3 regions of the Erwinia tasmaniensis Et1/99 genome follow, and region 1 is predicted to be linked to each of the others. Evidence: predicted binding sites of a transcription regulator. Region 1 holds the regulator's gene; each other region holds the start of a gene.
What was found. Region 1 encodes LexA, which represses DNA repair genes until DNA is damaged. Its sites were predicted from a motif close to TNCTGTATGTACATACAGNA; they were not measured.

Region 1 (3,281 bases):
TATTAAATCAATGACACAACTTAAAATAGCACTAAGAAAAATCACATAACATCATTAAATTCAGTTGATTAAACCGCGATCTGCCGGAAAACATTTTCGGGTTGACCGTATTGCAAAACGGATCAGTTTGGCCCTGATGAATAGCAAACTCGGCGTTTTATGACAGGTGTGATAAAATAACATCCTGATTCTGGCCTGATGAGGAACTAGAAATATGACCAGCGCTGAAAAAATTCTGACGCAGGCGGAAATTATTTGTCAACAACGCAGCGTGCGCCTGACGCCCCAGCGTCTCGAGGTTCTGCGTCTGATGAGCCAACATAACGGGGCGATCAGCGCTTACGATTTGCTGGATTTATTGCGCGTTTCCGAGCCTCAGGCGAAGCCTCCCACCGTCTATCGCGCCCTGGACTTCCTGCTGGAGCAGGGCTTTATACATCGCGTAGAGTCGACCAACAGTTACGTGGTCTGCCATCACTTCGAGCAGCCTTCCCATACGTCGGCGATGCTAATATGCGATCGTTGTGGTCAGGTCACGGAACAACCTGCAGAGGGGGTGGAAGATATTCTGAAATCGCTGGCCCTCAAATCAGGTTTTACCCTGGGCCACAGCGTGATTGAAGCGCATGGTTTTTGCCGGCCGTGCGAAGAAATTGAAACCTGCACGCATCAGGGTGCCTGCCATCACGATCACAGCGTGCAGACGAAAAAACGCGGACGATAGGCGAAGTCTGACAGACTAAGACGCGAGCTGGAGGCACTCTCCTTGTGCCGCAATCGGGAGCTTTTTGCGCGTTAACAGCCGCTGGTTACCAGCGGTGGTCGTGACCGGATTCCCAGTCGCTTAGCTCTTTCTCGGCCCGATCCTTTTCATAGCCATAACGTTCCTGAATCTTGCCCACTAGCTGATCGCGCTTACCTTCAACGACCGTCAGGTCGTCATCGGTCAGTTTGCCCCATTGCTCTTTAACTTTACCTTTAAACTGCTTCCAGTTACCGCCGGCTTCGTGTTTATTCATAAAATGTATCCTCTACTCGGGGTTAAACAGCTTGTTAACTTCATCTTTCGGCTTTTAGGTAGATAATTATCTGGGAAAAAACCTGACACAGAGATAATTGTAGTAGAGGAATAGCGTTGCGATAGTAAACATACTCGGCGGCGGGGAAAGTAGCGGGAAAAAGAAATGAAAATCAATAAAATAGACAGAATTCAGCTTAAGTAATGAAATGTGTCAATAGGACTAACCGGCTTCCGTTACATCACTACGTCACCGGCCTTGTCATAGCATCATAACGGCAGCTGGGATGGATATGTTGAGCAGGGCCTTGCCGCAACGCGAAATCTATTGGGCCCGTTTTGCGTATTCAGTGAGCACGCGCTGCGGGCGCAACGCGCATTATTCGTTCGTATCGATATTTACAGCCAGTTGCCGTTACGGATAACGCCGACTGCAAGCCCCTCAATGGTCAGGGTCTGCTGACGCAGGTCGACGACGATTGGCTGAAAATCAGGATTTTCCGGCAGTAACTCTACCATATTGCCATTCTTTTTTAGTCGCTTAACCGTGACTTCATCATCAATACGCGCGACGACAACCTGACCGTTACGCACATCTTCTGTTTTGTGCACCGCCAGCAGGTCTCCATCCATAATACCGATGTTTTTCATTGACATACCGCTAACGCGCAGCAGAAAATCCGCGCCGGGCTTAAACAAACCGGGATCGACCTGGTAGTGTCCTTCGATATGTTGTTCTGCAAGCAGCGGCTCACCTGCCGCTACGCGGCCGATTAACGGAAGCCCACTCTCGTCTTCCATCATCAGGCGAATGCCGCGTGATGCACCGGACACAATCTCAATCACGCCTTTACGCGCCAGCGCCTTAAGGTGCTCTTCAGCCGCATTCGGGGAACGGAAACCGAGCTGCGCGGCAATCTCTGCCCGTGTTGGGGGCATACCGGTTTGATTAATGTGGTCGCGAATCAGGTCATAAACCTGCTGCTGCCTTGCCGTTAGTGCTTTCATCCCGCCCCCTGGTTGTTTATACAGTCGACTGTGAGTATATACAGGTATTTCTATATTGAAAACCTAAAGTTGGACGAAATTCAGGTTGTTGTAATTTATGAGTCCCTCATCACGAATGGGGCACCAGCAGCATGATCCAGACAAATACCGCCAGCAGAATGCTCAACAACACGGCGGCAGAACCCATATCTTTTGCCCGTCCAGCAAGGGGATGAATTTCGCTGCCAATACGGTCAACAACCGCTTCGATGGCGCTGTTCAGAATTTCGACGATGATAACCATCACTACAGTACCAATCAGCAGTACGCGAGTCACCGCGTCAACATCAAGCAAAGCGGCAATAAAAATGGCGATCGTCACCGCTACGGTTTCCTGACGAAAGGCCGCTTCATGTCGCCATGCGGCGCGCAAACCTTTCCACGAATATCCAGCGGCCTTGATAATTCGCGTCAATCCGGTGGCATTATTTGCCATAATGGCGAAGTCCCTTAAAAAGTTTAATGTCAATGGCGGGGTGTAGCGGGTTTCGTAACATCACAGATTCCGCAGATGCTTTCTGGTATGCTTGCATCGCTTTGCTAACAAGAGGCTTCATATTATCTATGTCAGGTTGGCGTAATTTATATTATAACTTATTGAATTTACCGGTTAAATTACTGGTAAAAAGTAAAGCAATTCCGGCAGAACCGGTTGCTGAACTTGGGCTTGATACGTCGCGCCCTATTATGTATGTACTGCCTTATGATTCAAAGGCCGATCTTCTTGCGCTGCGCGAGCAGTGCCGCAAACAGGACCTGCCCGATCCGCTGGAACCGCTGGAGATCGACGGCAATCTGTTGCCACGTCACGTCTTTATCCATGATGGCCCACGCGTGTTTCCCTATTTTGTTCCGAATCTGGAGTCGGTTAAGCTGTTCCATGACTACCTGGATCTGCACCGCAACAATCCGGATCTTGATGTCCAGATGGTGCCGGTCTCGGTCATGTTTGGACGTGCTCCAGGCCGCGAAGTTCAGGGCGACGAGCAGCCGCATCTGCGCGTGCTGAACGGCATCCAAAAATTCTTTGCCGTGCTGTGGTTAGGTCGTGACAGCTTCGTGCGTTTTTCACCAATGGTGTCGCTACGCCACATGGCAACAGAACACGGCACCGACAAAACTATTGCCCAGAAGCTGGCTCGCGTGGCGCGCATGCACTTTGCCCGTCAGCGCCTGGCGGCGGTCGGGCCGCGTCTGCCGGTACGTCAGGATCTGT
Region 2 (3,281 bases), 580 kb from region 1:
AACCGCCGTGAAGACTAAGGTAAGCTGATAGATACGGTCGGGTCGCCGTTTTATATCGGGTGACATCGACCGTAAAAGTCCATTTTTTCACGCTATTGGCGTATTGGTTATGAGGTATTCCTATGTGCGAACTGCTCGGGATGAGCGCCAATGTCCCGACGGACATCTGTTTTAGCTTTACCGGGCTGGTGCAGCGCGGTGGCGGAACCGGTCCGCATAAAGATGGCTGGGGCATTACCTTTTATGAAGGGAAAGGCTGTCGCACGTTCAAAGATCCGCAGCCCAGTTTCCAGTCGCCCATTGCCCGGCTGGTACAGGACTATCCCATTAAATCACGCTCGGTGGTGGCGCATATCCGCCAGGCTAACCGTGGTGAGGTGTCGCTGGAGAATACCCACCCGTTTACCCGTGAGCTGTGGGGGCGCAACTGGACCTATGCGCATAACGGCCAGTTGAGAGGGTACAAAAATCTTGATACCGGCCCGTATCGCCCGGTGGGGGAAACCGACAGCGAGCTGGCATTCTGCTGGCTGTTGCACAAGCTGACCACGCGCTATCCGCGCACGCCCGGCAACTGGCCGGCGGTGTTCCGCTATATTGCCGAGCTGGCGCAGGAGATGCGTGAAAAAGGCGTATTCAATATGCTGTTGTCGGACGGCCGCTACCTGATGGCCTTCTGCTCGACCAACCTGTTCTGGATAACCCGGCGTGCGCCGTTCGGTAAGGCCAAGCTGCTGGATCAGGATGTAGAAATTGATTTTCAACGGCAGACCACGCCGAATGACGTGGTTACCGTGGTGGCCACCCAGCCGCTGACGGCGAATGAAACCTGGCACAAGATTGCGCCAGGGGAATGGGCGCTATTTTACCTGGGAGAGCGCGAGGGCTGATGTCGGCGCTGCCGGGCCGTTGGTCAGCGGGCGGTCCAGCACATATTTACCGGCGTTCACGGCCATGGCCGGAGGTTGCTTAGTCTGCACAAATTGCGCATAGCCAGGCTGTAGCTGCTTCCAGAAGTTAATATAGGTCGAGTAGCGGTGGCGCTGCATGTTGCTCTCGGTCATCCGGAACGGATAGATACTGACGTCGATACGTGGCTGACCATTGCGCAGCGCGGCCTCCACATAGTGATAAATTTCGTCCATATAGGCATCGGTCATGGCATAGCAGCCGATCGATACGCAGCTGCCGTGGATCATCAGATAGTTACCCTGATAGCCCTGCTGGCGATCGTACTCATTGGGAAAGCCGACGTTTATCGCCCGGTAGAAGCGACTATTCGGCTTCAGCTGGGACAAACTCACGTTGTAAAAACCTTCCGGGCTTTTGAAATCGCCCTGCACGCGTTTCGGCCCCAGCCCGCCGGAAAACTTGCAAATGGGGTAACTGTTAAGTAAACGGTATTCATTGCCAATTTTGCCGTAGAGTTCCAGCGTACGCTCTTCCTTAAAGATTTGCAGATACACGGGAACACCAATTAACTGTTTTCTTAACTCTTTGCTTACCGGTGCCAGAGGCGTAGCCGTTTCGGTTACGCTGGCGAAGACCACGGCTGGCAGAAAAATCATCGCAAATAGCAGTGCGATTTTGCCCATTCTGTTTCTCTTGAAGGTAGGGGGGAAAATCAGCGCCGAAAAGCGCCTGTTAAATGACAATATCGGACAATTCTTGTGTTGCCGCGTCACATTAGCATTGTCTATTTTTTTATCAAGATCGTTGGCATAAAAATCTGCTTCTGCCGCTTCCTCTCACGGTTGTTGAACTCTGTTAACTTGACTGTATACTTATCCAGTATTGTCGGAGGGGATATGCGCAAAATCATTCATGTGGATATGGACTGCTTTTTTGCTGCGGTAGAAATGCGTGATAATCCCAGCCTGCGCGACATTCCTGTTGCTATTGGCGGCAGCGAAACCCAGCGCGGCGTGATCAGTACCGCCAACTATCCGGCACGTGAATATGGCGTACGCAGCGCGATGTCGACGGCAATGGCGCTGAAACTCTGCCCCCATTTGACGGTGATCCGCGGGCGCTATGAAGCCTATAAAGAGGCGAGTGCGCAAATTCGCGATATTTTCTCGCGTTATACCCCCCTGATTGAACCACTCTCGCTGGATGAAGCCTATCTTGACGTCACCGACAGTCAACACTGCCAGGGCTCTGCCACGCTAATTGCCCGTCAGATCCGCGATACCATCAGCCGGGAGCTAAACCTGACGGCTTCCGCCGGGGTGGCACCGATTAAATTTTTGGCAAAAATTGCCTCTGATATTAATAAGCCCAACGGCCAGTTTGTGATCACCCCAGAGGAAGTGCCTGACTTCCTGCAACGCCTGCCGCTGGCGAAAATTCCCGGCGTGGGAAAGGTCACCGCGCGAAAACTTGAGGAGCTGGGGCTCACCACCTGTGCCGACGTGCAGAAAACCGATCTGGCGACGTTGCTGAAGCGCTTTGGCAAATTTGGCCGCGTGCTGTGGGAGCGCTGCAACGGCATTGACGATCGCGAGGTGATCGTCGAGCGGGAGCGCAAGTCTCTCGGCGTGGAGCGCACGCTGTCACAGGATATCCACAGCTGGGAAGCCTGCCTGGAGATTATCGATCTGCTGTACGACGAGCTGGAGAGGCGGTTATGTAAAATCAAACCGGACAGGCTGATTGCTCGCCAGGGGGTTAAGCTTAAGTTCACCGATTTTCAGCAGACCACGCAGGAACATGTCTGGCCAGAGCTGAATAAGGCGGACTTGATTGAGGTGGCACGTAAAAGCTGGAATGAGCGGCGGGCAGGGCGCGGAGTCAGGCTGGTGGGGCTGCACGTCACGCTGCTGGATCCGCAGCTGGAACGGCAGCTGCTGTTAGGATTGTAGGGCAGACCGGGTCGGTCCCGGGCCACCCCTGATGGTTTATTTCGCCGGGATCGCCTTCAGCAGCGCGGTCAGTAACTGCCAGTAAAGCCCTACGCTGGCGATGTGCGCCTGCTCATCGGGAGAGTGGGCTCCGGTAATGGTCGGCCCAATGGAGACCATATCCATCTGCGGATATGGCTCCTTGAACAGCCCACACTCCAGGCCGGCATGGATCACCTGAATGCTGGGGGTTTTGTCGAACAGCTGCTCGTAGGTTGTGCGTACTAACGCCATCACCGGCGAACTGCCGTCTGGCTGCCAGCCAGGATAGCTGCCCTTAGCGAGAGTATGCGCCCCGGCCAGCTGGCCCAGTGCGGTCAACGTCTCGACGACTGACTGCTTACCGCTGTCGAGCAGCGAGCGGATCAGGCAGTTGAT
Region 3 (3,281 bases), 1.1 Mb from region 1:
CATACCACCCAGACGGGTGTAAACGTCCAGATCGTCAGCGATCGGGTAGCTTAATTTAGCTGCCAGCTGAACGCCCTGTGCCTTGAAAGCACCGTTGGTTACGCTGCCTTTGTTAGGCATACGTCCCAGCCAGTCATAACCCAGCTCGAAACCGAGGTATTGGTTAGCCTGATAACCAAGGAATGCACCAGCACCCAGTTGGCTTTCGTGGGTTGGGCCATTGTTGTTTTGGTAACCGTTACCGTAGTAACCAGTATCGTGGTACTGAGACCAACCCAGCTTACCACCGGTGTACCAGGTGTCATCTTTAGGGGCGGCCTGCGCTACGGTAGCGAAGCCAGCCAGTGCCACTGCAATTGCGATAGCTGTCTTTTTCATTTTTGCGCCTCGTTATCATCCAAATAGGCAATGAGCTTAAAATTAGCTCTTTGGTTTAATCCTTCGCCGGGTTGTAAAGCTCGATTATGACTCTTCCAAAAAATGGAGGTTATTGAGCACCCTGGCGAGCTAAAGTCTACAACGTACCAGCAAACTTACAAGTGCGATATGATGGTGCCCTGTAAAAAAAAACGGCTAAAGACATAAAATTTAACACCTGAGGGTGAATTTTTTGCCAGAAATGGGGTCGCGTATAGCGACTAAACCATTGCCACGCCGGGCTCAGCCTAAATTTGTCGCATAAAGAGGGTTTGTTGGAAAAAAAATTTCGGAAAATTCTCCTTTTTACTTAATGATACAAACTTGATTGAATTTTTACCCCATCCAGAGGTCTCGATGGGGATAAAACACCGCGCTCAGACCGCATAATCAGCCCCAACGCCTGGCCGGACTTCGCCGCCTGCTGTAAACGCTGACGTTCCGATACAGATATTTCGTCTGCCAGCCAACCCAAAACAACACTGTAGTTTCCCGTCTGTAATGCTTTGATCATCGCTTCTACGGTGGTGATGGTGCCGCAACGCGGAGATTGCATGACTTTGTCTAAAGGAAGGCCGGAACGCAGTAGCCAGTCGCGGCTTAGTTTTTGTTGTGGCGTTAGCCATAGCTGCCAGCGAGACTGCGTACCCAGTTGCTGCAATAGCGGTAGCAGCAGTAGTTGAGTCATACCGGGATGATCCTCATTATAAATCAATTCGCTTATCAGGCCGTTGGCACATACAGGTGAGGTCATCACCGGTGTGGAAACGTGCTGAGTGCGTTTAAGAGATTGAATTTTTATTGAATGAGTACGCATAATGTCTTCGCCCACCAGTTGACTGTATGGATATACAGTATAGTGCTGTTGAGCAAAGATCAACCTCAATCTTGCTGAGGGCCGGGCAGAAGACTCACAAAGCCAGTCTCGCCCCCTACATTATGATCGTGCGGTATCGGGATGAGATTCTCTGCACCCGAATTTATATGTCGTGGGTAAATAACAACTTTACTGCTTCATCAGCCCCGTTGATCAATAGCTTTGCCGATACGGCGTGAGTCTCCGAAATATTTCACAGCCGCCAGATTTTTTTCGTAGCGTCTCGCAAAATCATAATGCAAACCCGGAAGACGTGAATTATTCATTGAACCCTTAATCAAGATTGCCTATTTTCTAACACGCAATACCACAGAGAAAGAGATGAATTTTCTAATCGATACAGGGAGAGATCATGGACAGTTCAAGACGTAAGATAGCGGAAGTTAAACAGCGGTTGGCACGGCTTGGCGAGGTGAAATCACGAACTCAGTTTGGTGGTTATTCCCTGTCAGTCGAGAAAACCGTTTTTGCGGTTGTAGCGGAAGGTGAAATGTATCTGCGGGCCTGTGAGCGGTTACAGCCCTACATTACAGAACGCAAAATGGAAGCATTAAGCCTGAACAAGCGCGGTGTGTCGGTGGAGCTTGATTACTACCGCGTTGATCGGGCGCTGTGGTCCGATGACAATCTGCTGCTGACGTTTTCACATATCTGCCTGATGGAGGCACAAAGACAGCTGCAAGAACGTCAGAATAACCAAAGACTTAAGGATTTACCCAATTTGGGCATTCGTATGGAGATGCTGTTACGTCAGGTGGGTATTTCCAGTATCGAGATGCTCAAGAGGCAGGGGGCGAAGAACTGCTGGCTTCGTTTGCACGCGTGTAATAAGAATGTCGGGCTAACCGTTTTATTCGCACTGCAGGGAGCCATTGCCGGGCGGCACTATGAAGTGTTGCCACGGGTAGAGAAGGAAGAGTTGCGCAGCTGGTTTTACCTGTATGCACAGCAGGAGGAAAATATCGCGCATTCAGTGAGTTAGGCATGTAAAGCAAGGTCATTCTTTAGTCGTGCGATTTCGGGTAAAAGAGCCACCAGCAGGCCCATCTGCTGCAGAACCAGTGGCTCTTTGGTTTCGGTATCTGCGTTAGATTCGCTCTGTTGAAGATATGCTGTCAGGTTGTCCATTATCTTTTGCGCTTTGTTATCATCAACATTTGCCAGGTGCAGAATACTGTTGACGCAGTTTACGGCATCATCCATGAGTCCCAGCAAAGCGTCATTTTCCAGCTTTTCACGGTGCGCTCCCAGAGCAGAGATGTAGCTGAGAAATGAATGATTGAGGCACAAAAGTCTGAAAGCTTCCTCGCGCAAGTCCCGATCTGTTTTATTCTCTACCGACAGATTGGAAACGACCGAGGCTAGCTCAGCATCCCCGTTATGGGCATCGCGCCGCGCAATGCGATAATCCAGACGGTTATCCTTACCCTGGTAATACTGCACCAGGATCGCCTCCAGATAGCGGAAATTTGCCTTCAACGCACGATCGGCCACGGCAGGAAGCCGCCGAAAGCGCCAGTCAGGCCAGATAAACGTCACCGCCAGCCAGGCTATGCCGCAGCCGATAAGGGTGTCAACAACCCGTGGTAACGCCACTTCGAAACCTTCACCGAGCAGGTTGAAACAGAACAATACAAGCAGCGTGATGAACATCGTGGCATGTGCGTACTGAACATGGCGGAAGGCGAAGAAAAGTACGCCGGAGATGACTATCAAAATCAGCTGCCCTTCAACCGAAGGCACCAGCCACAGTAGCGGTAACCCCAGGGCAATCCCCGTCAGGGTGCCAATGATGCGCAGCGCAAGACGTCGACGGGTGGCGCTGTAGTTTGGCTGGCAGACGAACAGGCTGGTCAACAATATCCAATACCCGTGCTGCAGGCCGGTGATTTGTATCAACGCATAACCGGTGCACAGTAAAAGAGACAGCCGGGTCGCATGGCGAAATAGCGATGACTCTGGGCTAAGGTGACGGCTTAGGCGCAGA

Region 2: dinB (DNA polymerase IV) is a predicted target of LexA. The motif match lies at 1,775-1,794, and genes of this name have one in related genera.
Region 3: sulA (SOS-induced cell division inhibitor SulA) is a predicted target of LexA. The motif match lies at 1,255-1,274, and genes of this name have one in related genera.

Annotation. Positions count from the first base shown of each region.
Region 1 covers NC_010694.1:3,476,832-3,480,112, forward strand. Annotated here, with positions in the region: gene zur (zinc uptake transcriptional repressor Zur) at 215-724, shown strand; gene ETA_RS16700 (CsbD family protein) at 810-1,019, opposite strand; gene lexA (transcriptional repressor LexA) at 1,418-2,026, opposite strand; gene ETA_RS16710 (diacylglycerol kinase) at 2,136-2,501, opposite strand; gene plsB (glycerol-3-phosphate 1-O-acyltransferase PlsB) at 2,630-3,281, shown strand, end outside.
Region 2 covers NC_010694.1:2,901,678-2,904,958, reverse strand. Annotated here, with positions in the region: gene ETA_RS14165 (class II glutamine amidotransferase) at 123-890, shown strand; gene dpaA (peptidoglycan meso-diaminopimelic acid protein amidase) at 861-1,595, opposite strand; gene dinB (DNA polymerase IV) at 1,809-2,864, shown strand; gene pepD (beta-Ala-His dipeptidase) at 2,901-3,281, opposite strand, start outside.
Region 3 covers NC_010694.1:2,362,416-2,365,696, reverse strand. Annotated here, with positions in the region: gene ompA (porin OmpA) at 1-378, opposite strand, end outside; gene sulA (SOS-induced cell division inhibitor SulA) at 728-1,234, opposite strand; gene ETA_RS11620 (TfoX/Sxy family DNA transformation protein) at 1,647-2,276, shown strand; gene yccS (YccS family putative transporter) at 2,273-3,281, opposite strand, start outside.